Regions from separate parts of the Labrenzia sp. THAF187b genome, predicted to be linked through region 1. Evidence: riboswitches for the same ligand, from Rfam matches in the RefSeq annotation. Region 1 holds a riboswitch; the other holds the start of a gene.
The links. Region 1 has a riboswitch for S-adenosylmethionine ahead of FIV03_RS27415 (O-succinylhomoserine sulfhydrylase). Riboswitches for the same ligand answer to the same signal wherever they lie in the genome.
Positions count from the first base shown of each region.

Region 2: another riboswitch for S-adenosylmethionine. It lies ahead of FIV03_RS01000 (hypothetical protein); the one in region 1 lies ahead of FIV03_RS27415 (O-succinylhomoserine sulfhydrylase).

Region 1 covers NZ_CP045344.1:5,978,797-5,990,422, reverse strand. Annotated here, with positions in the region: gene FIV03_RS27475 (aspartate aminotransferase family protein) at 1-831, shown strand, start outside; gene argF (ornithine carbamoyltransferase) at 831-1,760, shown strand; gene FIV03_RS27465 (Hsp33 family molecular chaperone) at 1,771-2,757, shown strand; gene FIV03_RS27460 (alpha/beta family hydrolase) at 2,875-3,522, opposite strand; gene FIV03_RS27455 (sterol desaturase family protein) at 3,638-4,483, shown strand; gene FIV03_RS27450 (transporter substrate-binding domain-containing protein) at 4,515-5,396, opposite strand; gene FIV03_RS27445 (Lrp/AsnC family transcriptional regulator) at 5,578-6,027, opposite strand; gene FIV03_RS27440 (DUF1127 domain-containing protein) at 6,180-6,386, shown strand; tRNA gene FIV03_RS27435 (tRNA-Gly) at 6,427-6,500, opposite strand; gene FIV03_RS27430 (ion transporter) at 6,670-7,470, shown strand; gene FIV03_RS27425 (YigZ family protein) at 7,872-8,420, opposite strand; gene FIV03_RS27420 (2'-deoxycytidine 5'-triphosphate deaminase) at 8,427-9,563, opposite strand; SAM riboswitch at 9,702-9,781, shown strand; gene FIV03_RS27415 (O-succinylhomoserine sulfhydrylase) at 9,827-11,026, shown strand; gene FIV03_RS27410 (CDP-alcohol phosphatidyltransferase family protein) at 11,023-11,626, opposite strand, start outside.
Region 2 covers NZ_CP045344.1:210,078-221,703, reverse strand. Annotated here, with positions in the region: gene FIV03_RS01040 (glycosyltransferase family 2 protein) at 173-1,309, shown strand; gene FIV03_RS01035 (glycosyltransferase family 39 protein) at 1,319-2,818, shown strand; gene FIV03_RS01030 (ChbG/HpnK family deacetylase) at 2,927-3,724, shown strand; gene FIV03_RS01025 (Crp/Fnr family transcriptional regulator) at 4,008-4,697, shown strand; gene FIV03_RS01020 (Rrf2 family transcriptional regulator) at 4,754-5,185, opposite strand; gene FIV03_RS01015 (group III truncated hemoglobin) at 5,283-5,786, shown strand; gene FIV03_RS01010 (hypothetical protein) at 5,777-5,998, shown strand; gene FIV03_RS01005 (acyl-CoA thioesterase) at 6,264-6,608, shown strand; gene FIV03_RS01000 (hypothetical protein) at 6,824-7,123, opposite strand; SAM-I-IV-variant riboswitch at 7,165-7,289, opposite strand; gene FIV03_RS00995 (YoaK family protein) at 7,387-8,076, shown strand; gene FIV03_RS00990 (ABC transporter ATP-binding protein) at 8,119-8,868, opposite strand; gene FIV03_RS00985 (ABC transporter permease) at 8,865-10,103, opposite strand; gene FIV03_RS00980 (efflux RND transporter periplasmic adaptor subunit) at 10,100-11,113, opposite strand; gene FIV03_RS00975 (SlyX family protein) at 11,256-11,468, opposite strand.

The DNA of each region.
Region 1 (11,626 bases):
ATCGTGACCTTCGAAGGCGCTTTCCATGGCCGGACCATCGCGACCATCGCGGCTGGCGGCCAGGCGAAATATCTTGAGGGCTTCGGCCCGAAGGCTCCCGGTTTCGATCAGGTGCCGGCAGGAGACCTGGATGCGCTGAAAGATGCCATCGGTCCGCAAACGGCCGCAATCGCGATCGAGCCCGTGCAGGGCGAGGGCGGGATCCGCGAAATTCCGGCCGATTTCCTGCGTGCGCTGCGCAAGATCTGTGATGACAACGGCATTCTGCTGATCTTCGACGAGATCCAGACCGGTGTCGGACGGACCGGCAAGCTGTTCGCTCACCAGTGGGCGGGCGTGGAACCGGACCTGATGGCAATCGCCAAGGGTATCGGCGGCGGGTTCCCGATGGGCGCATGTCTTGCAACGGCAGAAACGGCAGCGGCGCTGTCACCCGGGACCCACGGCACCACCTTTGGCGGCAATCCGCTGGCCATGGCAGTCGGCAATGCCGTTCTGGACGTCGTTCTGGAAGACGGGTTCCTGGAAGGTGTCCGTCAGAAGGGGCTCAGCTTCAAGCAGAAGCTGGCCGGACTGGTGGATAGCCATCCGGACGTTCTGGCGGAAGTGCGCGGCAACGGCCTGATGCTCGGTCTGAAATGCGTGGTGCCGGTAGCAGATTATGTGCTTGCAGCCCGTGAAGCCGGTCTGCTGGCAGTTCCTGCCGGCGATAACGTGGTGCGCATCATGCCGCCGCTGACCATGAGCGAAGAGGAAATTTCCATTGCTGTCGAGCGCCTGGAACAGGCTGCTGTCGCCGTGGAAGCGAAATTGGCGGAAGGAGCGGCCTGATGACCGCAAACGGAACCTACCGGAACTTTCTGGATCTGACGGACTTCGAAGGCGAAGAACTGCGCGCCATCCTGGACACCAGCCGGAAGATCAAGTCGAGCCGTAACGGCGTGCATCGCGGCCAGGGTCCTCTGGCGGGCAAGGTGCTCGCCATGATTTTCGAACAGCCGTCCACCCGTACGCGCATTTCCTTCGATGTCGGCATGCGTGAGCTTGGCGGCGAGACCTTGATGCTGACCGGTGCGGAAATGCAGCTCGGCCGCGGCGAGACAATCGCCGATACGGCGCGGGTTCTGTCACGCTTCGTCGACGCGATCATGATCCGCATCCTCGATCACAACGACCTGCGTGAACTTGCCGAAAATGCGACAGTGCCGGTGATCAACGGCCTGACCAAGCTCTCGCATCCCTGTCAGATCATGGCGGATCTGTTGACCTTTGAAGAGCATCGCGGTTCGATCAAGGGCAAGAGCGTTGCCTGGACCGGTGACAGCAACAACGTGCTCGCCTCCTGGATTCATGCCGCGCCGCGCTTCGATTTCGAATTGCGCATCGCGACGCCGGGCGAACTGGCGCCGCCGATGGACCTGATTGAAACTGCTCGTGCCAAGGGTGGTTCCATTCAGGTCACGACGGACCCATATGAGGCAGTCAAGGGGACCGACTGTGTCGTGACCGACTGCTGGGTGTCCATGGGTGATGATGATGCGGAATCGCGTCACAATCTCCTCAGCGCCTATCAGGTCAACAAGCGCCTGATGGCTGAGGCAAACCAGGACGCCCTGTTCATGCATTGCCTGCCGGCCCACCGGGGTGAGGAAGTCACCTCGGACGTCATGGACGGTCCCAACTCCGTTGTGTTTGACGAAGCCGAAAACCGGCTCCATGCCCAAAAGGGCATTCTGGCCTGGTGCTTCGGCGCAGCATAAGGCAAGCCAAGTGGCACTTAATCTTGATGAACTGGGCATTACGCCTGCAGGGCTGGACGCTGTCCGGCCCTTTGCCGTGGAAGGGCTCGATGTGCGCGGCCGGGCGGTCGCGCTTGGTCCTGTCCTGGAAAAAATTCTGGACCGGCATGCCTATCCGGAACCGGTCTCGCGCCTGCTGGCGGAAGCGATCGTTCTGACCAGCCTCTTGGGCACGTCGCTGAAATTCGACGGTCGCTTCACGCTGCAGACGCAGACGAAGGGGCCGGTGTCCATGCTGGTCGTCGACTTCAAGTCACCCGACGCAATCCGCGCCTGCGCAACCTTCAATGCTGCAGAAGTCGCGGCGCTGATGGCTGACGGCAAGGCGACGCAGGAGGCCCTTCTCGGCCACGGACATCTGGCGATGACCATCGACCAGGGAATGCACATGCAGCGCTACCAGGGACTGGTGGAGCTGGATGGTGTGTCGCTGGAAGAAGTCGCACGCCGGTACTTCGAGCGATCCGAGCAGATCCCGACAGAAGTTCGTCTTGGTGTCGGTGAACTGTTCACCCGCCAGGAAGGCGAGGGTCACGTGAAAACCTGGACAGCCGGCGGGATCCTGATCCAGTTCCTGCCGGAAGCGCCGGAACGCATGCGCCAGGCTGACATCGACCCGGGCAATGCCCCGGAAGGCACGAGCCCGCACGAGATTGACGAGGACGATGCCTGGGTGGAAGCCAAGGTACTTGTCGAGACGGTCAAGGATGTCGAACTGACAGATCCGGAAGTCAGCGTGGAAATGCTGCTCTTCCGCCTGTTTCACGAACGCGGCGTCCGCCTTTTCGAGCCGCAGCCGCTGGTCGACAAGTGCAGCTGCTCTCGCGAGAAGATCGAGAATGTTCTCGCCGGGTTCAGCGACGACGACGTCGACCACATGACTGTCGACGGCAAGATCATCGTCACCTGCGAGTTCTGCTGCACCAGCTACGAATTCGACGGCAAGCCCGGCCAGTAAGCCGGCCTGTCGTGAAATTCAAAAAGCCCGGATCGGAAACGGTCCGGGCTTTTTTCCTTGCTGCCTTGCGCGTAAGCCCTGGACTTGCGCTGCGCTTGTCCGGGCACGTAGTGGGTCCTAACTCGTGAGCCGATCCACGAATGCCCTGACTGCTTCGGCTGCCAGCTTGATGTTGCCGTCGAGTGTCGCCGGCGACTTGCCGCGCGGGCCGAAGTCATGGTTGCCATCTTCCAGATAGGTCAGGCTGACGTGAGCGGGCAGGGCGACTTCATCGAGTTCCGCCTTCGAGCCGAACGGATCCCGGTCGCCCTGGAGCACCAGAACCGGCCGTTTGGCGTCCTGCAGCGGCTGGAGCCGCCACTCGGCATCGGCCTTGCCGGTCGGGTGGAAAGGGTAGCCGAAACAGGCAACGCCCTTGGCGCGACCAGGCAACGAGCCGCCGCCCGCCAGCATCGCGGCGACCCTACCACCCATCGATTTGCCGCCGATCAGCAGAGGGCCGTCACTCTGGCTGAGGACAGATTGCAGGGCGGTCTGGAACTCGGCAATCAGCTTGTCGGCCCGGGGCGGCGGCTTTTTCGGGCCTCCCGTCCGGCGGCCGGCCATATAGGCAAATTCAAAGCGTGCGGCCGCAATGCCTTGGCTCGAGAGGGCTGCCGCGAGCTTGTTCATGAACGCTGAGTCCATGGCAGCGCCAGCGCCATGGGCCAGCAGCAGGGTTGCCACAGGTGGCGTTTCGGGGCGGGTCCAGAGAAAGTCGGTCATGATGATGTGATCTGTCGCGGCGGCAAGGAATGATATCAGGAGTATTGTCGTATCGCCCTATCGTGCCATCGGGACCGTGGCAAGCAGCATTAGTCAGGACGTTTCAAAAGACCCCATGTTTGACCAGATCGACATCAACCAGGTTCGCATGGCCTGTTTCGGCGGCATCTTTCTGATAATGGCGCTGTTGGAGGCGGGCTTGCCACGGCGGCGCCTGAAGAGCAGCCGTTTGAAGCGCTGGCCGACCAACTGGGGCATTGTTCTGCTTGATGCCCTTCTGGTGCGGCTGATCTTCCCCATCGGCGGTGTCGGCCTTGCAATGCTGGCACAGGAAAACGGTTGGGGTCTCTTTGCATTGCTCGGCTGGTCAGGTGTTGTGGCCGGTCTGATCACCTTTGTCGTGCTCGATCTTGCGGTGTGGTTTCAGCATCTGGTGTCGCACAAGGTTCCCCTGTTCTGGCGCATTCACCGCATGCACCATGCAGATAGTGAGGTGGACGCAACAACCGCGCTCAGGTTCCACCCGATCGAAATTCTGCTGTCCTTCCTCTGGAAAGGGGTGGTCATCATCGCCCTCGGCGGTCCTGTTGAAGCCGTGCTGATCTTCGAGATCGTTCTCAACGGTTCTGCGGTTTTCAGCCACGCCAATGTCCGCTTGCCGCTTTGGCTGGACCGCCCCTTGCGGTTTCTGATCGTCACTCCGGACATGCACCGCATTCATCACTCGGTGCTACCGCACGAGACGGATTCCAACTACGGATTCTACCTTTCGGTCTGGGACCGTCTGTTCGGAACCTACGTGGAAGATCCCGAGCAGGGACAGGAAACGATGGAAATCGGGCTCGGCGCCGCGCTCACACCGCGTGCGCATTCGTTTCCCTTCAGCCTGGCGATCCCGTTCCTGAAAAATCCGGACCGCCAGAAGGAGGCGCGCGTCGAGGACGCGAAAGGCCAAAGCTGACCTGGTCCCTTGTCGGGAATGGCCGGAAAAGTCAGAAGAAGCTCATGGGAAAATAGCGCAGGTAAAGCTCGCGGTAGATGCCCTTCTGGTGCAGCTGGCGCAAGGCATAGGTGAGGGCCGCAGCCCGTTCCGGGTCGTCCTGACGCGTCGCAATAGCCATGCCTTCGTCAAAATAGCCCGGCTCCAGCCACGGGCCGCCGGCAAAGGCACAGCAGCCATCTGCAGCTTCGCTCGGCAGCCAGAACGACAGGTTCAGGCCATCGCCGAACAAAGCATCGGCCGACCCGCCCTTGACCGCCTCACGTGTCGCCTCTGCGGTTTCCAGACTGATGATCTCGGCATCGGGAAAGAAGCGCTTGGCAAACGCCTCGTAGCGGGACCCGGCTTCAACGGCTATCCGCTTGCCGGTGAGAGCCTGCTCGTTGAAATCGGACGCGTTGTACGCTCGAACCACAAACCGCGCCGGCAGCTTCAGATAGTCTTCTGTGAAGTTGAGGCGGCGCGTGGAGGGGAGGCTGCGCGACAGGCCGGAGATGATCGCGTCACCTTCTTCTTCGTCCAGTGCAGGCAGAAGAACCTCGAAGTCCTTGATGCGCAGGGCGCAGGAACTTCCCAGCTCCTGGCAGAGAGCCCGCGCGAGATCGACATTGAAGCCGGTAAGACGGCCATGCTGGTCACGAAAGACGAAGGGCGGATATCCGTCGGTCGCCAGAAACTGGATCTTGTCCGGAATGGCATTCGGCCGGTCGTGGACGGCTTTCGGATCCCAGAAATTGGGAACGCGGACCGAAGCCTCCTGGGCTGAAGCCGACAGGATGCCGAGCGCCAAAGTCCCGAGCGCCAAAGTGCCAAGCGTCAGCAGCCCGGCTGCAACGCGGCAGATAGTCTTGAGTGGTGGCAGTGAAGCAGGCACGCGGACGTCTCGTTCCATATCAGGTCATGGTCGGCAATACGCGCCGGGAATCGTGCAGACAGAATATCGCGAACCGGCAGCGCTTGTCAGCCCGCTCCGTCGAAGATGGCACGAGGCATTCCTGAAAACAAACGCGTGAACTCTGACAGGCACAGCGTCGGCTGAATTCCGCGAAGTGCGGTCAGGTTTCCGGTTCCGGATCATAGGAGCGCAGGACGACGATCGTGTCGAAACCCTTGATGTCGTCTTCATAGAAATGCGCTTCGGTGAAAGTTGCATAGGCTTCCATGGAAGAGCACTGCACGGTTAGTACCAGATCGGCCGGACCTGTGACGTGGTAGATCTTTTTCACTTCCCGAAGCTTCAGTAACTTCTGTCGCAACTTCGCCATACGCTCCGGCTGTCCACGCGACAGCATGAGCATCACGAGCAAGGTGACGGAAGCGCCAGTTGCCTCCGGTGACACGATGGCCACTTCCCGCTCGATTGCCCCGACTTCTCTCAGGCGTTGCACCCTGCGCAGGCAGGCGGCAGACGACAGGCCAACCTTCTCGGAAAGCTCCTTGCCGGTCTGGCGGGCATCGAGACTGAGGAGATGCAGCAGCTGATGATCGAAATCGTCCAGATCCATGATGAGAAGTCCTGTTCGGTACAATTGTGCGGAAGTTTATCAAAAAATCTGAATTTTCGCGAAACTATCGCTGAAGTTCGAGAATTTCGCGCACTGTCCGTCGAGGACTTTTTCTAAGCTTGCACCTGTCCCGTTGGAAAGGAGCAAAACAGATGACCGATCACCTTGTACCCCTGCACCTGGCACGCGTCCGTAGAGCCGGTCTCGGTGCTGCCGTCTTGCACTTTGCGCTGAAGTGCCTGCGCCGTCGGCGCGATATGGCCCACCTGGCGGATCTGCCCGACTACCTCCTGAAGGATGTTGGCCTCAGCCGTGCAGATGTCCGGACCCCCCCACAGGTCGGCGAAACGCTGCGCTGAAGAAAAGTCACTGAAAAATTCGGGAATTGGATTGGTTGTTTGGAGCGGGTGAGGGGAATCGAACCCCCGTCTTAAGCTTGGGAAGCTTCTGCTCTACCATTGAGCTACACCCGCCGAACCTGATGAGCTTTCTGCGCCGACTTGCCCGACCTGTCAAGCACGCTTCTCTGATGGGTAGATGCTTTTCCAAAGCGCTGCGATCTTGCGCTGCGACGCTGAAATCGCCATGTTCCGGCCCGGGCAGTGCGGTACGCACGAAAAGACATCAAACCGGGTCATATATATGCGAAATCAGGTCAGGGCGCTGGTCACCTCACGCAACTGGGAAGTCTGCATCATCGGCGTTATCGTTTTGAACGCGGTGACGCTCGGTCTGGAGACCAGTCCTGCTGTCATGGCAGAGGTAGGCAGTTTCCTCAGGCTGGTCGATCAGGTGATCCTGGGCATTTTCGTCGTTGAACTGGCTCTGCGGCTCTATGCCCATGGCCTGAAGTTCTTCAAGGACCCCTGGAGCCTCTTCGACTTCAGCATCGTTGCAATCTCGCTGATGCCGGCAACAGGCAACCTGTCCGTTCTGCGGTCGCTGCGAATCCTGAGGGCTCTGCGCCTCATTTCCGTCGTACCGTCCCTGCGCCGTGTTATCGGCGGGCTGGTGGCCGCCCTGCCGGGTATGGGCTCCATCGTCGTGCTGATGGCGCTGGTCTTTTACGTCTTCGCCGTCATGGCGACCAAGCTCTATGGCGAAGCCTTTCCGGAATGGTTCGGCAATCTCGGCGCATCGCTCTACACGCTGTTCCAGGTCATGACACTGGAAAGCTGGTCCATGGGCATCGTGCGTCCGGTCATGGATGTCTATCCCTATTCCTGGCTGTTCTTTGTCCCCTTCATCCTGTGCACGGCCTTCACGGTTCTGAACCTCTTCATCGGTATTATCGTCTCTGCCATGCAGGAGGAGCACGAGGCCGAAGCAGACGCCAACCGCCAGGCGATCCATGACGACACAGGCCTGATCCTGGAAGAGGTCAGGGCGCTTCGAGCAGAACTGAAAGAGCTGAAGGCGGAAGCCGGCAAGACGCGGACGTAAGACCTGCGACGCTTGATGCTGGTGATCATTCGGGTGACCTATCGGCGCGGTTTTGCTCTCCAGCAACGGGCAGGAGGGGGCGTGCATCCCGCATGGGTGAGGAGAGCCGTAGTCGGTCGGCTACTTGGCGAGTAGTGCAATTGCTTTGTCTAACAGATCCGGCTCTCAACTCCCGCTGATGCGACGTCGGCCCGGGATATCCAACCATCCGTTCGTCATTGCCGAACTTGATCCGGCAATCCAAGCCGTGATTTCGGTCGAACGGCACAAGGCTGTTTGGTGAGGAAACGGCATGGATCCCATGGTCTCGCCATGGGATGACGTAAGCGACTGTCGGCTATTTGAGGGGGGCAATCAGCCTCATTCGGAAAAGTTGGAAAGAACTTCCCGACTTGGAGACCTTATAGCTCTGCCAGAACCTCTTCGGGCCCTTCGACCGTCAGCGTCACTCCGTCTTCGGTGTAGTCGCGGGTCATCACCGTCAGGCCGAGGGTCTCGATCCGCCGTTCCAGTTCCGATCCGGAAGCAAAATCTGCGCGAACTGTTTTCGACAGTATCTTTCGAAACGGTATCAGGTCGGCGTTGTTGATCGCATCCTGCGCCGCGCCGGAATAGGCCCGGGCGAGGCCCCCACCGCCGAGTTTCGTTCCGCCGAAATAACGCACGATCAGAACAGCGCAGTTGATCAGTTCGGCGCCTTGCAGCACGCGCAATGTTGGCATGCCGGAGGTGCCAGCGGGTTCGCCGTCGTCCTTGCCGCTCTCCTCAATCCGGTCGTCCTCCAGAAGTCTCCGGTGCGCCGTGACGATGTGATTGGCTTTCTTGTGCTCCTTGCGCAGCTCTTCCATCCGCTGGTCGAACATGTCCACCGGCACCAGATGCGCCAGAAAGCGGGACTTCCGGTCTTCCAGAAATCCTTCAAACTCACGGGTGACGGTATTCAGGGCCATCGGCGGTCAGGCGGGTGCCTTGAAGTGCTTGGACAGCTTGAGTGCCTGGCCCTGATAGTTGGAGCCGATGCCTTCACCGTAGAGCGTCGCCGGGCGCTCCGCCATGTGCTCATAGACCAGACGGCCAATGGTCTGGCCATGTTCCACGATGAACGGGACATCATGCGAGCGGACTTCGAGAACCGCACGCGAGCCGACACCACCGGCGCTGGCGTGGCCAAAACCGGGGTCGAAGAAGCCAGCGTAATGGACGCGGAATTCGCCGACGAGCGGATCGAACGGCACCATTTCGGCGGCATAGTCCGGCGGCACATGCACCGCTTCCTGGCTGACCAGAATATAGAATGCATCCGGATCGAGGATCAGCTCCGCCCGTTGGCGGCGATAGATAGGCTCCCAGAAATCGAGGACGTCCTGCGCGCCGACGACATCCACATCGATCAGTCCGGAGTGTTGCTTGGCGCGATATCCGATCAGGCTGTCGGGTCCGGTCCCTTCCAGATCGATGGAGAGCTGCACACCATTGCCGATGCGCTCGTTGCCGCCGCTCATCAGCGTGTGGGCCTTGTGGACCTCTTCCAGTTCCGCATCGGGAATGAGCGATTGACCGCGCCGGAAGCGGATCTGGCTGAGGCGGGACCCGGACCGCACGAGGATCGGAAAGGTCAGCGGCGAGATTTCGGCATAAAGCGGACCGGTGTAGCCGGCCGGAATGGTGTCGAAGGCAAGACCGTTGTCTGTGATGACACGCGTGAAGACGTCCAGGCGACCGGTCGAGCTTTTCGGGTTGGCAGTTGCGGAAATGTCGGGAGCCAGGGCGAGGCTTTCCTGCAGCGGCACGATATAGACGCAGCCAGTTTCAAGGACGGCACCTTCGCTCAGGTCGACCGTGTGCAGTTTCATCTGCTCAAGCCGAGCCGCTACCTGGATGTCGGGGCCCGGCAGGAAGCTGGCACGCACCCGGTAGGCTTCCTTGCCCAGGCGCAGGTCGAGGCTGGCAGGCTGTATCTGACCGGTGACAGGCGGTGCGTCCGCTGAAATCTCTCCGGCGGCGAACATGGCCTGGATTACCCGTTCCGGCAGAATGCCGTTTGCTGTGAGAAGTGCGCTTCCGTTCAAGACCTGACCCGCTGTGACGTTCATGAAGATGTTCCGCATTATGCTGGTCTATGGTCATTAAAGGATCGGGCCGCCCGCGCCAACAGGCATTCTGGCAGAACGGGGCTTTTGAGGCGAACGTGCGCAAGACAATTGACCTGTGCCTGCTTTTCCCGTAGGACAGGCTCACTTCGTGGTGATTTGGGCCGGCCGGCTTGCAGCCACGTTAAACAAGTTGCTAAAAAGGCCGGAGGTGAGAACCCCGGTCTTGAGGCTGGGGTTTTTTGCGTTTGGAGCGAATGAAAGACATGACTGAGACCACCAAGACCGGAAACAAGAACTGGCGCCCTGCAACCACCCTGGTTCATGGCGGCACCATGCGGTCACCGTTTGGTGAGACCTCGGAGACCATCTACCTGACCCAGGGCTTCACCTACAGCGGTGCCGAAGCTGCCGAGGCCAGGTTCAATGGCGAGGATCCGGGTTATGTCTATTCCCGCTATGCCAACCCGACCGTCACCATGTTCGAGGACCGCATCAAGGCACTGGAAGGGGCTGAGGCTGCGCGGGCAACCGCCAGCGGCATGGCGGCCGTCAATCTGGCGCTGATGGCAGCGGTAAGGGCAGGCGATCACGTGATTGCCGCCAAGGCCCTGTTCGGCTCCTGCCGCTATATTTGCGAAACACTGCTGCCGCGCTTCGGCGTTGAAAGCACGCTGGTAGACGGAACGGACATCGAGCAGTGGAAGGCGGCTGTACGGCCGAACACCAAGGCCCTGTTCCTGGAAAGCCCGACCAACCCGACGCTGGAAGTCATCGACATCGAGGCCGTGGCACAGATCGCCAAGGAAGCCGGTGCCCGTCTGATCGTCGACAACGTGTTTGCGACCCCGCTTTATCAGTCGCCGTTTCAGCTCGGTGCCGACGTGGTCGTCTATTCGGCCACCAAGCACATCGATGGCCAGGGCCGGTGCCTCGGCGGTGTGATCCTGTCGGACGAGGAATGGATCAACGACGAGGTCATGCCCTTCATCAAGCATACCGGTCCGCACATGAGCCCCTTCAGTGCCTGGGTCCTGTTGAAGGGCCTGGAAACGCTACCGCTGCGCGTTGCGCGCCAGACGGAAACGGCGGGCAGGATTGCCGACTATCTGGCAAGCCAGTCCAAGGTCGCGCGGCTGATCTATCCGGGCCGGGACGACCACCCGCAGGCCGATGTCGCCAAACGCCAGATGAGCGGTGGGTCCACCATGTTGGCGATGGAAATCGAAGGCGGCAAGGAAGCGGCGTTCCGTTTCACAAACGCGCTGGAAATCGTCAAGATCTCCAATAACCTGGGCGACGCCAAGAGCCTGATCACCCATCCGGCGACGACCACGCACCAGTCGATCGGCGAGGAAGCCCGGGAGGAACTCGGCATCACCGATGGTATCCTGCGGCTTTCAATCGGTCTGGAGGATCCGCAGGATCTGCTGGAAGATATCGAGAAGGCACTCCAGGCGATCTAACGGCCTGTCTGCCGCAACGCCTTCACGCCAATGAGCACCCGGGCGCCGGCGGACACGAAGCATATCGCGGCAAAACCGTAGGCAAGCGCAGGAAACCAGGCGGGAACCAGGGCCATCAGCAGGAATAGCGCGATGGTCTCGGTGCCTTCGGCCAGCCCGCCTATGTAATAGAGCGATTTGGAGCCCTGAGCGTCGGTGGTCAGCTTGTTCTTCTCCGCCATGATGGCAAAGGCCAGAAAGGCCGATCCGTTGGCGTAGAAGCTGGCAAGAAGTGCCACCGCCGGCAACGCGTTGCTGGCCGGGTCCTGTATGGCAAAGGCCAGAGGGATTGCGCTGTAGAAGAAGAAATCCAGTGTGATGTCGAGGTAGCCGCCAAGATCCGTCTTGGCCGTTGCCCGGGCCAATGCGCCATCGAGACCGTCTGCAAATCGGTTGACCACGATCAGGAACAAGCCGATCAGGGTATGACCCGTTGCGATAGCGATGGCTGCCCCCATGCCGGCAGCAAAGCCCGCCAAGGTCACGCTGTTGGCAGTAAGCCCCGTGCCGGCAAGGATCAGGCCCAACCGGTTCAGCGGCGGATCGATCAGCGGGCGCAGG
Region 2 (11,626 bases), 300 kb from region 1:
AAGCACATTGGGCCGGTAAATCGGCCGGGCAGTGCGGGCATCCATTGTCTTTTCTTGTATTTAATCTCTGCCGGGCTATGGTCCGCGCGGATCGGGTGAAAAGGGCCGTCCCGGTGCTGCAAGGAAGGCACGGGACCGGCGGACAGGGCTCAGTATGGACAGTGCGGTGCGCATGGCGGACGGGAATGCCGGCGAAGTTGGGGCCGAGGCTCTGAGAGGGCCAAAGGCCGCTGAGCTCAGTGTCATCCTGCCGAGTTTCAACGAAGCTGCGAACATTCCAATCCTGATCGGCCTCCTGGACGAGGCGCTCGCCGGGATCGCCTGGGAAGCGATCGTCGTCGACGACAATTCGCCCGATGGAACCACCGAGGTTGCCCGCGAGATTGCCCGGACCGATGCCCGCGTCCGGGTCATCCGCCGTATTGGCCGCCGGGGCCTGTCGGGGGCCTGTATAGAGGGCATCCTGGCGTCCTCCGCCCCCTTTGTCGCCGTCATGGATGCGGACCTGCAGCACGACGAGACCATGCTGCCGAAGATGCTGGCCGCCCTGAAGGCAGACGAGACGGACCTGGTCGTCGCAAGCCGCAAGGTCGATGGCGGCACCATTGGCGAAGGCCTGTCGTCCTTTCGCGCCTGGGGCTCCAACCTCGCCAACGGCCTCGCTCAGAAGCTGCTGAACGTCACCTTGAAGGATCCAATGAGCGGGTTCTTCATGATCCGCCGGGACAAGGCCGAAGCTCTCGCCCCGAAGCTCTCGCCCCAGGGCTTCAAGATCCTGCTCGACCTGGTCTCCAGTGCGGCTGGTACCTTGAAGATCAGGGAACTGCCGTTCACCTTCCGCGAGCGCCAGCACGGCGAAAGCAAGCTGGATACGCTGGTCACGCTCGACTATTTCGGTCTGCTGCTCGCGAAATATTTCGGCAACATCGTTTCGGTCCGTTTCCTGATGTTCGGCCTCGTGGGGGCAAGCGGTCTCTTCGTCCATCTGGCGGCGCTTCGCGTGTTCCTGCTGAGCGACATGGAATTCAACCTCGCCCAGACGGCGGCGTCCTTCGTTGCAATGACTTCGAACTTCTTTCTCAACAACCAGCTGACCTATCGCGACCGCCGCTTGAACGGCATGAGGGCGCTGGTCGGCCTCCTGACCTTCTACGCGGTCTGTTCGGTCGGCGTGCTGGCCAACGTCGGTGTCGCCAACCTGATCTACGCCGATCCATCCTACTGGTGGTTCGCAGGTACGGCAGGTGCGATCATGGGCGCTGTCTGGAATTACGCGGCAAGCTCCGCCCTGACCTGGCGCAAGTCGTAAAGGCCTGTTGTGACCGCTGAAGCTCAGACCGGACCCTTGCCTTTCTACCTGCGGCCCGCAGGCCTGATCCTGATTGTCGGCCTGTTGACGGCGTTGAAAATCTTTGCCGCCAGCCACTCGCATTTTGTCGAGGACGAAGCCTATTACCGCCTCTGGGGGCTTTCGCCGGCGCTCAGCTATTACGACCATCCGCCGATGATCGGCTGGTGGATCGGTATCGGTCAGGCACTGTTCGGTGACACGGTCTTCGCGGTTCGCGCCCTTGTCATCGCCTCAGGCGTGATCGGTTCCCTGGCGCTGTGGCGCACAGCCTCCCTTTTGTTCGGACGCACTGCCGCGGCCTGGTCCGTCCTGTTCCTCAACGCCAGCCTGCTGGTGGGCATCGGCGGCATTCTGGCAACGCCCGACGCACCGTCAGTGCTGTTCTGGGGCCTCAGCCTGTGGGCGCTGACAGAACTGTCAACGTCCAGAAACGCCAACTGGTGGTTTGTGGTCGGACTGATGGCCGGTTGCGGCCTGCTTGCCAAATATTCGGTCCTGTTTCTGGGTGCGGGCATCGTCCTGTGGCTGATCTGGGTGCCGGATGCTCGCCGCTGGTGGCGCTGCTGGCAACTCTGGGCCGGCGGACTGATCGCGCTGCTCTGCTTTTCGCCGGTGCTTTACTGGAACCACGTCCACGAATGGGTCAGCTTCTACAAGCAGTTCGGCCGGGCTGGAACCGGTGGGTACACGGCAAGATACATTCCAGAGTTCCTGGGCGCGCTGGTCGGGCTGATGAACCCGCTGATCGCTGTTTTGGCCTTTGCTGGTGCCGCCAGGCTCTTCAAGGGGCTTCGGGCGCGGGAAAACGCAGCGTCTCTCCTGCTCCTGACCGTTTTGCCGTTCCTGCTCTATCTCGGGTATCACTCCTTGCATTCGCGCGTGCAGGCCAACTGGCCGGCGCCGCTTTTTCCGGCTTTTGCCATGATGGCGGCGGTCTTTGTCACCAGCCGGCCTGCCAGCCCAGCCCTGTGGCAGCGTCTGGCGCAAGCAGGTGTCGTCCTTGGCCTTGCAGTTGCCGTCGTGGTGCAACTGCACGCAGTCTGGCCGCTGACGGGTACCTTTGCCCGCAAGGACCCGACCTTCCAGTTGCGCGGTTGGCCGGAGATCGGACGGGAAGTGAAGGAACTGGCAGAAAGGGAAGGGGCCGGCTTCGTGGCAACGACCAGCTACGGCCTCAACGGCCAGCTCGATTTCCTGATGAAAGACGACCTGCCGGTGTTCCAGCTGACCGAGCGTATCCGCTATGTCATGCAGCCTGCGCCTGACATGTCGCTGTTCGACGGGCCGGGGCTCTATGTTGCTGAAAAGCGCCGGAACCGGGAAGGCGACCTGCGACAGTCCTTTGCCAACGTCGAGGAAGTTGTCGAGCTGACGCGCAAGGTTAAAGATGTGCCGCTGGAAAAGCTTGTCGTCTACAAGATTGAGGGGCGTATCGGCCCGGTGTTCGAGCCGGTTGACCCAAATTGAACCGGCAGGAGATGTCGGCTCCACCCAACATCCGACTTGATTTGCTTGGCTGAATGACGCAGGGATGTGGCTTAATATTCACATTGTCCGGTCCGCCTGCGGAATTTCATGAAGCGAATTACACTTGGAGCGTTGGACTACGGCCTTGCCTTCGGGGTCGATCGCGCATTGCGTGAACTTGTGGAGCGGGGGCGTCTGAGTGCTCTCGGGGCCATGGTTGCCACCGAGCTGTGGCCACGCGAATTCCGTCCGCTGCAGGAAACCGCGGAGAAGGTCGGCAAACGGGCACTCTTCGGGGTGACCTTGGCCTTCAGCGGTGACCGTGTTTCGCCGGTCAGCGCTCGCATGCAGGAGATCTATGGCGACCGGATGTTCACGCGCGAACAACTGCAGCGCCGTGCCTTGCTGCGGCTTCTGCCGGACCAGATTCTGCAGGAGGAAGCCCAGGCTCAGCTTGCCCGCTACAGCGTGTTGATGAAACGTCAGCCGGATTTCGTGGCGGTGCGTGAAGGTCTGTTGGAGCGCACGTCCCTTGCGCGGATCGTTCTGAAGGCGATCGAGCATGCCGATTATCCCGAACCGCCACTGCTGATTTCGCCGGTGCAATCAGGTCTCAAGGCTGTCCGTCTGGCACGGCTTGCCAAGGCGCACGGCCTGAAGCTGCTTCCCAAGGCGGATCCCTTGCCGGAGACCGAGGATCAGGAAGCGCTGCACGCTCTTTTGCATAACCATTTTGACGGCATGAGCGATCTCAGTTTCGTGGCTGCTATTCCCGGCCGTTCTGACGATCGCCTGCGGCGCGACGAGCCGCGCCGGAAGATTGCAATACGCGAATGCCAGTTTGAGGTTCTTTCCAGCCAGAGGTTCTTTCAGACGCTGGAGAAGAAGGACGTTTTTCTGAACTGACGCCGAACTTTCGCTTAAGGTGCTGGCAGTCAGGCTTTGTGTGATTTGGTTCGGACTTGCGAATTCGGATTGGCCAGTGGGCATGACGAAGTGGTGAAACGAAAAAACGGCCCTGCGGGGTACAGGGCCGTTTTTCGTGGAGGTCCGGAAGAGGGGAGGGGCGGCCCCGCTTCCATGTCCTTAGATATAGGGTTATTTTGCTGGAATGCACGTGATGGGCATCACAAGATGGCGTTTGATCTTGTAATTTCGCGGGCAGCAGCGCTTTTGGCAGGGGTAAGGTGTGGCTGAAATCAAGGATTTTTTAAAAAATAGCTTTTCGCTTGAAGGGCTTGACCCGGAACTGGCTGTCGGCCTGTCGCGCCTTGCAAGGCCGATGAAAATATCGGCTGGCACCATTCTCTTCGAAAATGGCGATCCCGGAAACGGCTGTTACGCGGTTCTGGAGGGCTCGCTCAAGGTATCGCTTTTGTCCGTTGAAGGCGACGAGCAGCTGCTTGCAGTGCTCGGCCCTGGCGATCTTGTCGGCGAACTGGCCCTGCTTGATGGCCGTCCGCGGTCGGCAACGGTCATCTCCCTTAAGGAAGCCCAGCTTGCCTTCATCGACAAGGCCGCCTTCCAGCGGTTTGCCGACGAGAACCCGGCCGTCTACCGGCATATGCTGTCGATCGTCGGCAAGCGGCTGCGGCATGCCAATGATGTGCTGGCGGCACGCTCGTTCCTGCCCTTGCCGGGAAGGGTCGCCCAGACCCTGCTGCAGTTGGCGGAAACCTTCGGCAAGCCGCTCGACGATGGCCGGTTGCTGATCCACTACAAGCTCAGCCAGGCTGATATCGCCAACATGGCAGGTGCCGCGCGCGAAAACGTCAGCCGTGTCCTCAACGACTGGAAGAGGGCAGGCACCATCAGCCGGATTTCCGGCTACTACTGCCTGGAGCAGATGGACTTCCTGGAAAAGGCTTCGACGCTCTAGGAAAACCAGGCTCGAAACGGATGGTCCCGGTCTGCCTTGTTGCAGCCGGGGTTGCCTCAGGCGCTGGTTTCGACTGGCAGTGCCATCTGTGTTCCGGCCAGAATGGATGCCAGCGTTTCGGTATTGAGGCTTTCCAGAAAGGCTTCCGAGGCTCGCGCCATTGCGCCTTTCAGGGCACACCGGGGCAGGAAGGCGCAGACTGTGGGCTCGGGCTTCAGGCAGGCGACGACGCCAAGGTCCGGCTCGATCAGCCGCACGACATCCCCCAGCCGGATCATGTCCGGTGTTTTCGCCAGCCGTATCCCGCCGCCACGCCCGCGCGTCGTCTCCAGATAGCCACCCTTGGCAAGATGAGCGACGATTTTCATGACATGTGATTTGGCAAGGCCAAGCTGCCGCGAAAGCTTGTCGACGGTTTGCGGGTCGTCGGATTGGCCGGTCGCCATCAGAATTCTCAAGGCAAAATCGCTGGCCTGACTGAGGCGCATGGCAGGGTCTCTTTAAACATTCATCTTATATGTTGATTTTAGCGGGTTGCTGTGCCATTTAAAAGATGCATCTTAAATGAATGTTATGGAGGCGGCTATGGAAGCCCCTAACTCCAGTACCAACAGATACAAGCTGAAGAGACGCGAAACGCCGGACCAGGGCGACCGGCTCCGCCGTTACGAGAAGGTCGATGAACAGGCGATCCATGTGATGGTGCATACCTTCTATGGCTGCATTCGCCAGCATCCACGGCTCGGAGGCATCTTCGAGCACCGTCTGGCTGGCCGGTGGGAAGAGCATCTGCCGAAAATGGAAGCCTTCTGGCAATCCGTCCTGATGAAGAACGGCGCCTACAAGGGCAAGCCCGTGCCGGCTCACCTGAAGCAGAAGGAGCTGGTAAGCACGGATTATGGCGAATGGCTCAGTGTCTTCCGGCCCGTGATCCGTGAATTGTTCGTGCCCGACCTCGCAGACGAGATTGTGGCCATTGCCGAACGCATCGCGCAGAGCCTGTGGCTGGCCACCTTCGGAACTCCCGGAGCCAATCCGCCTGCCGAACTGACATCGCAACCCTCTGAATGGAGTGGATCATGCTGGTAACGATTGTCCTGATAGCGGAAGTGCTGGTGTTCGTCTGGTTCACCGTCTTTTCGCTGATGCTTCTGTCCATGTATCTGGATTCGCGCGGCATGCCGCTGCCGAAACTGGATGTTGCCGGCCGCACACTCATCGGCAGCGCGAAACTGGCCTTCATCACCGGTATCGTCGCCCTTTCGGCGATGACAGTCCTTGAAATCCAGGCCTTCAGCTAGAAAGCAACCGAAATGAATACCTCCAACCTCATGCATCGCGGCCTGCCGATCCTGCTGATCTGGGTCGCCGCCCCCATGCCGTTGTGGATCATGGCAATCCTGATGTTTGTCCTTTGACGGTGGACTTGATCCGCAGTTCCTCCTGAGGCTCTCCGATCAACCACTTCTATTCTTGCAGGTGATGACCTAGTCTTCTTGCGAGAATCAGCGGAGGGGCTCAGGCGTGTACGACGAAAAGCCGACAGGCGATCTGACATTGCGCACCATGGCAATGCCTGCCGATACCAATGCCTCGGGAGATATTTTCGGGGGCTGGGTGTTGTCGCAGATGGACCTGGCAGGCGGAATCGCAGCCGGTCAACGGGCCGAGGGACGTGTCGTGACCATCGCGGTCGACAAGATGAAATTCATCCGGCCTGTCCATGTGGGCGACGTGCTGTGCGTTTATGCCGAAGTCCTTCGTGTCGGCAATTCGTCGATGGAAATCAAGCTTGAATCCTGGGCCCTGCGCCATCGCTACGGCCACCGGGAAAAGGTGACCGAAGCGGTCTTCACCATGGTGGCCGTCGATGACGGCGGCAAGCCGCGCCCGGTCCCCAAGCGGGACTGAGCGTCGCGATCTCATCCGATTTGGTTTCCCTAAACTCATCCTGAGGAAGCGCGTCAGCGCTGTCTCGAAGGATGGGCGGCATTCTGATGAGCAAGCGGCCCATCACTCGATACGGGCCTTCGGCCTTCCTCAGGATGGGGCGAGTTGTTGCAGCACGCCTGTATCAAAGAAATTGGCAGAGTGCAGACGTTGTGCACCACACGGGGGTACTCCCGTCAGTGCCTGACGGGTCCGTGCCGGTTGAGAATATCGGCAAAGAGGTCTTCATCGACAGCGCATGTGCAGCCGTTCGCCCACAGTTGAAGCAGTGTTTTCAAACGCTCGGTGCGGGCGGTCTGGCTCAGCGGCGCCTTGTGCCGCGGTAGGCCACCCAGGATGCGTAGGGATTTGATCCGCGCCAGCACGCAGTCTTCAGCGGCCTGGCACCAGATATCCGTTCCGGCAAGCTTGGAGCTCGCCGCCACATGGTTCTCGATCAGATCTGCCGCACGTCCGGCAAAAGGGTCCTGAGACAAAAAATCCTCCATCGGTTGCCCGAGGAGGACTGGCGCATGCAAATTAACCGCTTAGTTGCCGGAAAGCCTCGGTTGAGGGTCTGACCAGCCGCATCCCTGTTGCGGAAACCACCTTGCCCGGAATGGCAGGTTGGCGAGGGCGCCAGCCCTTCTCTTGATGATGGCGCGCTTATGCCATGTCCAATCCGGCTTGGCAAGTCCGCCAGTGCATGGCACATCTTCCTCAAAGGACTAGCTCGGGAGCTCCACAATTGGACCGATCCATGTTGCATCACAGTCGGCCGTTGGTGCCGATCCTGCTCGCCTTTTGTGCCTGCTTCATCGATGTGGTCTGCATTCTCGGCCTGTTTCACACCTTCACGGCATTCATTACCGGAACGCTTGTCGTCTTGTGCACGGAGGTGTTTCACCAGGGGCAAAACGCGGCTCTGAAGGTTTTCGTGCTCGCGGTTTTCTTCGGTTCGACCCTCTTCTGGTTCGTTTCGGTCACTGCACTGGTGCGCAAAAACAGGATTGCCGTCCGGCATCTGTTCGCGCTCGAAGCTTTGCTGGTGGCGGGCTTCATGTTCGTCGCCGGTCTTGGAGATCCGTCAGCCGGAGGACCGTTGTCTGCCGTCACTCTGACGGCTGTCGGGTTTTCGACCGTGGCCATGTCGTTGCAGAACGTCATCATGCTGACCCTGCTCAACAGGCATGTTCCCACGACCATCATGACCGGCAATACGCTGAAGCTTGTGCTCGGCATCGCCGACTATTTCACGCATCCCGAAACGCGGCCCGACAGCCGCTCCCGGATCCGTCACCAGGCCTTCGTCCTGCTGGCTTTCGCGGCCGGAGGTCTTCTGGCGAGTTTCCTGATGACCGTCATGGGGTTCTGGGCGCTTGCGATACCTGTTGCGCTTTTGATGTTGCTGGCAATAGTCCAGCCGGTGCAGGAGCCTCAAGTCGCCTGAAACCGGTGCCAGCTACTCAGGCCCAGCTACTCAGGCCGAAAATTATGCGCCCAAGCCGGGTGCTTCTTCCCTTTGGTGGTGCCGGTCGTAATCGATGCGGCCGTCGACCAGATGGATACGCCGGTCCATTCTGTCGGCGAGATCGATATCATGGGTAACGGCGACAACGGTGGTCCTTTCGGTCTTCACAATGGCCTGAAGACTTTCGAACACCTGTTCCGTCGATACACTGTCGAGACTGCCGGTCGGTTCATCAGCAAGGATCAACTGCGGTGAATTGGCAAGTGCCCGGGCGACAGCGACGCGCTGTCGCTGCCCGCCGGACAATTGCTCCGGGCGGCGGTGAAGAAACTCTTCCAGACCCAGCGCCGCCAGTAGCTCCGTCGCATGGTCGAGTTGGGCCTTGGGACTGCGTTTGCCGAGCCGCTGCATCGGGATCATCACGTTTTCCAGCGCGGTAAATTCCGGCAGCAGGAAATGAAACTGGAAGACGAAGCCGAGTTTTTCCAGGCGAAGATGCGCCATTTCGGCAGATGTCAGCGCATGGGTGGGAAGGCCGTCTATCCGGACCTCGCCGGACGTCGGCCTGTCCAGAAGGCCAAGCAGATACAGAAGCGACGATTTCCCGGAACCGGACGGACCGGTAATGGCAACGAACTCCGCCTCGCCAACCTGAAAGCTGACATCCTGTACCAGTGTCACCGGCACGATGGCCGGCAGGATGCGGGTGAGGTTGCTCGCTTCCAGCAGAACGTGGCCGGGAGCCGTCTGTTTTTCCGGGGAAGGGGTCATGTCGCCCCTCGGATAATGTCGACAGGATTGAGCCGGGCGGCTTTCCTGGCGGGAATGTAGCCGGCGATCCCGGATGAAAACAGCGCCAACAGGCAGGCTATGATGTAGTGCAGGGCGGAAAAATAGATCGGCAGGTGGGTCATCTCCACGTCCTGGGTAAATTCGAATTTGACCGACGCGAGATAGCTCGACAGTCCGAAGCCGAGCGCCGAACCTGCAATAGCGCCCAGGATACCGATCACCAGCCCTTCAAGCACGAAGATCTGCTGAATATCGACTTCCGGAAATCCCAGTGACTTCAGGATCGCGATATCACGCGCCTTTTCGTGCACGATCGTCGAGACGATGTTGAAGATGCCGAAGCCGGCTACCACCAGAATGGCCCCGACAACCGTGTACATGATCACGTTGCGTACGAAGAAGGCCTCCATCAGCCCCTCGTTGGCCTCTTCCCAGGAAACCGCCTTGTAGCCGAGCTGCCGCTCGGCCCGTGCGGCAACCGCGTTGGCTTCGGCGATGGAATTTAGGTGGATTGCGATCGAATTGATGACGTCCGGTTTTTCCAGAAGGATCTGCACGGCTTTCAACGGCGCATAGGCAAGCCCTTCGTCGCTGGTGGTGATGCCGCTGTGGAACAGGCCGACGATCTTGAAGCGCTTGGCGACACCGTTTGCGGATGTCAGGGTCACGGTATCGCCCAGGTCCGCCCCCAGCCGTTCCGCGGCCTTGTCGCCGACAACGAGGCCATTTGACGTCGTGTCTAGGTCCTCGAAGGAGCCCTGGCGCATATCCTCGCCGATCTTGGAGACGGTCAGTTCGCGCTTGGGTTCCACACCAACCAGGGTCATGCCGATGTCCTGTCCGGCATAGCGCAGCACCGCCTGGCCGCTCAGGCGCTGCGCCATCGATCCGTTCACCCAGTCGCGCAGCGAGGCAAGCGCTTCGGTCGGGTTGCGGATGCCGCGAAGGTCTTCCTTCGGCCTGAGACCATGATAGGTGACAGCGTCATAGACCGCACTGGCCGGTTGTTCCGCCGGTGCGCGTTGCTCGTCCAGGATCTCCACATGGGGAATGGCGTCGATCAGTGTTGCGGTAAAATCCCGCTGAGACCCTTCCATGAGGCTCGCCATCGCCACCGAAAATCCGACACCGAGTGCGACGCCAAGCGTTGAGACGATGGTCTGGCGCAAGCGGTTGCGAATGTGGGTGGAGGCGATGCGCAGGAGAAGCATTATGTGCCGTCTCCGGGAACCGGCCTGACCTTCTGTCCTTCTGCCAGATCCGGGTTATAGGGAAAGACGACCCGGTTATCTCCGGTGATCCCCTTCAGCACTTCCGTGGCGCGGGTGCCCTTGATCCCGGTTTCGACCTCCAGCAGAACGATTTTGTTATCCCCATCCAGCGTCAGCAGTTTCGAGCCGTCGAAGGCCGCGGTCGGCAGCAGCAACGCGTCGTCCTTCTCCGAGGTGACGATATTGATCTCGGCTGTCATGCCGATGCGCAGCGGGGTGTCTTCCGGGAGATCGAGATAGACCCGGTAGTTCTTCAGCACCGGATCGCCTTTCGGAGTGATGCTGGCAACTTCGGCCGTCAGTTCCTTTCCCGGAAAGGCATCTGCACGGATCAGCGCCTTGTGACCCTTGGCGACCTTGGGAATATCCTCCTCGTTGACTTCCGCCACCAGTTGAAGGGGGGACGGCTGACCGATCCAGAAGAGAATTTCACCGGGTTCGGCAACTTCCCCCACCGACCCGTCCGCCCTCAGAACCATGCCGTCCATGGGGGCCACGATGACATAGTCGCGCAGCCGTTCCTTCTGGGCCGCCGTAATGGCGTTGATGCGGATCAGTTCGTTCTGGGCCTTGTCGTAAACCTGCTGGCTGACGACGCGGCGCTCCAGCAGTTGCAGCGCACGTTCCTTGTCGGATTGCGCCAGCTCCTGGCGGGCTTCCAGTTCGGCAAGTGTCGCACGGGCATCGCCGCTGTCCAGTTCCGCCAGCTGGTCGCCTTTCTGGACCTGGTCACCCTCGCAGCCGCACAGCGAGACGATCCGCTCACGGATGATGCTGGTAACCTTCGCCCATCGGACTGGTTCGACGACTGCGGTGGCATAGACCACTTCGGCCGCCCGCCCGGTCGTCGGCATCACGGTCTGCACTTCCGGCGGTTTCTTGAACCACCAAAGTGAGCCCGCGACGGCTCCCGCGATCAGCAGTACAAATATCAAAAGTTTCAAAAAGCGCATGGCACACCCTTGCCGGATCTGCCGCCACAATAACGTTTCGAGCGAGGAACGCCATGGCCTGGATCAAACGAGGATGCCTGCGCGCAAAGGCTGGCCGGACGTGTGCCTCAAGAGCGCGATCAGGTGACGCCCTCGTCGAAGATCAGTAATGCGGCGGCTTTTCAATCTGGTGGCCGGGCAGAACGTTCTCCATCAGTTCCGTGACCTGGTCCGTCATGTTGGTGACGAGCCGGTTGAGCCTGTCAAGCTGGCGTCCCTGATCGAAGACGACCGTATTCAGTTCATCAATGGTGTTGAGCGCATGAGCGAGATCGATCTCGAGCTTCTCGATTCGGGCTTCTTTGTCGTCCGCCATTGGTGTCTCCTGCGTCGTCCTGGGGCTATGTGGCTTCTTTCGGCACCCGCCCGATGTCTGTCGAGGCAGGTATATTGCGGCGGCGGCGAAACACCAACTCTCATTGTCGGCGGACTGTGAGTTTGCGCCGGGCGAAGCTGCGCTATATCTATGCGTAA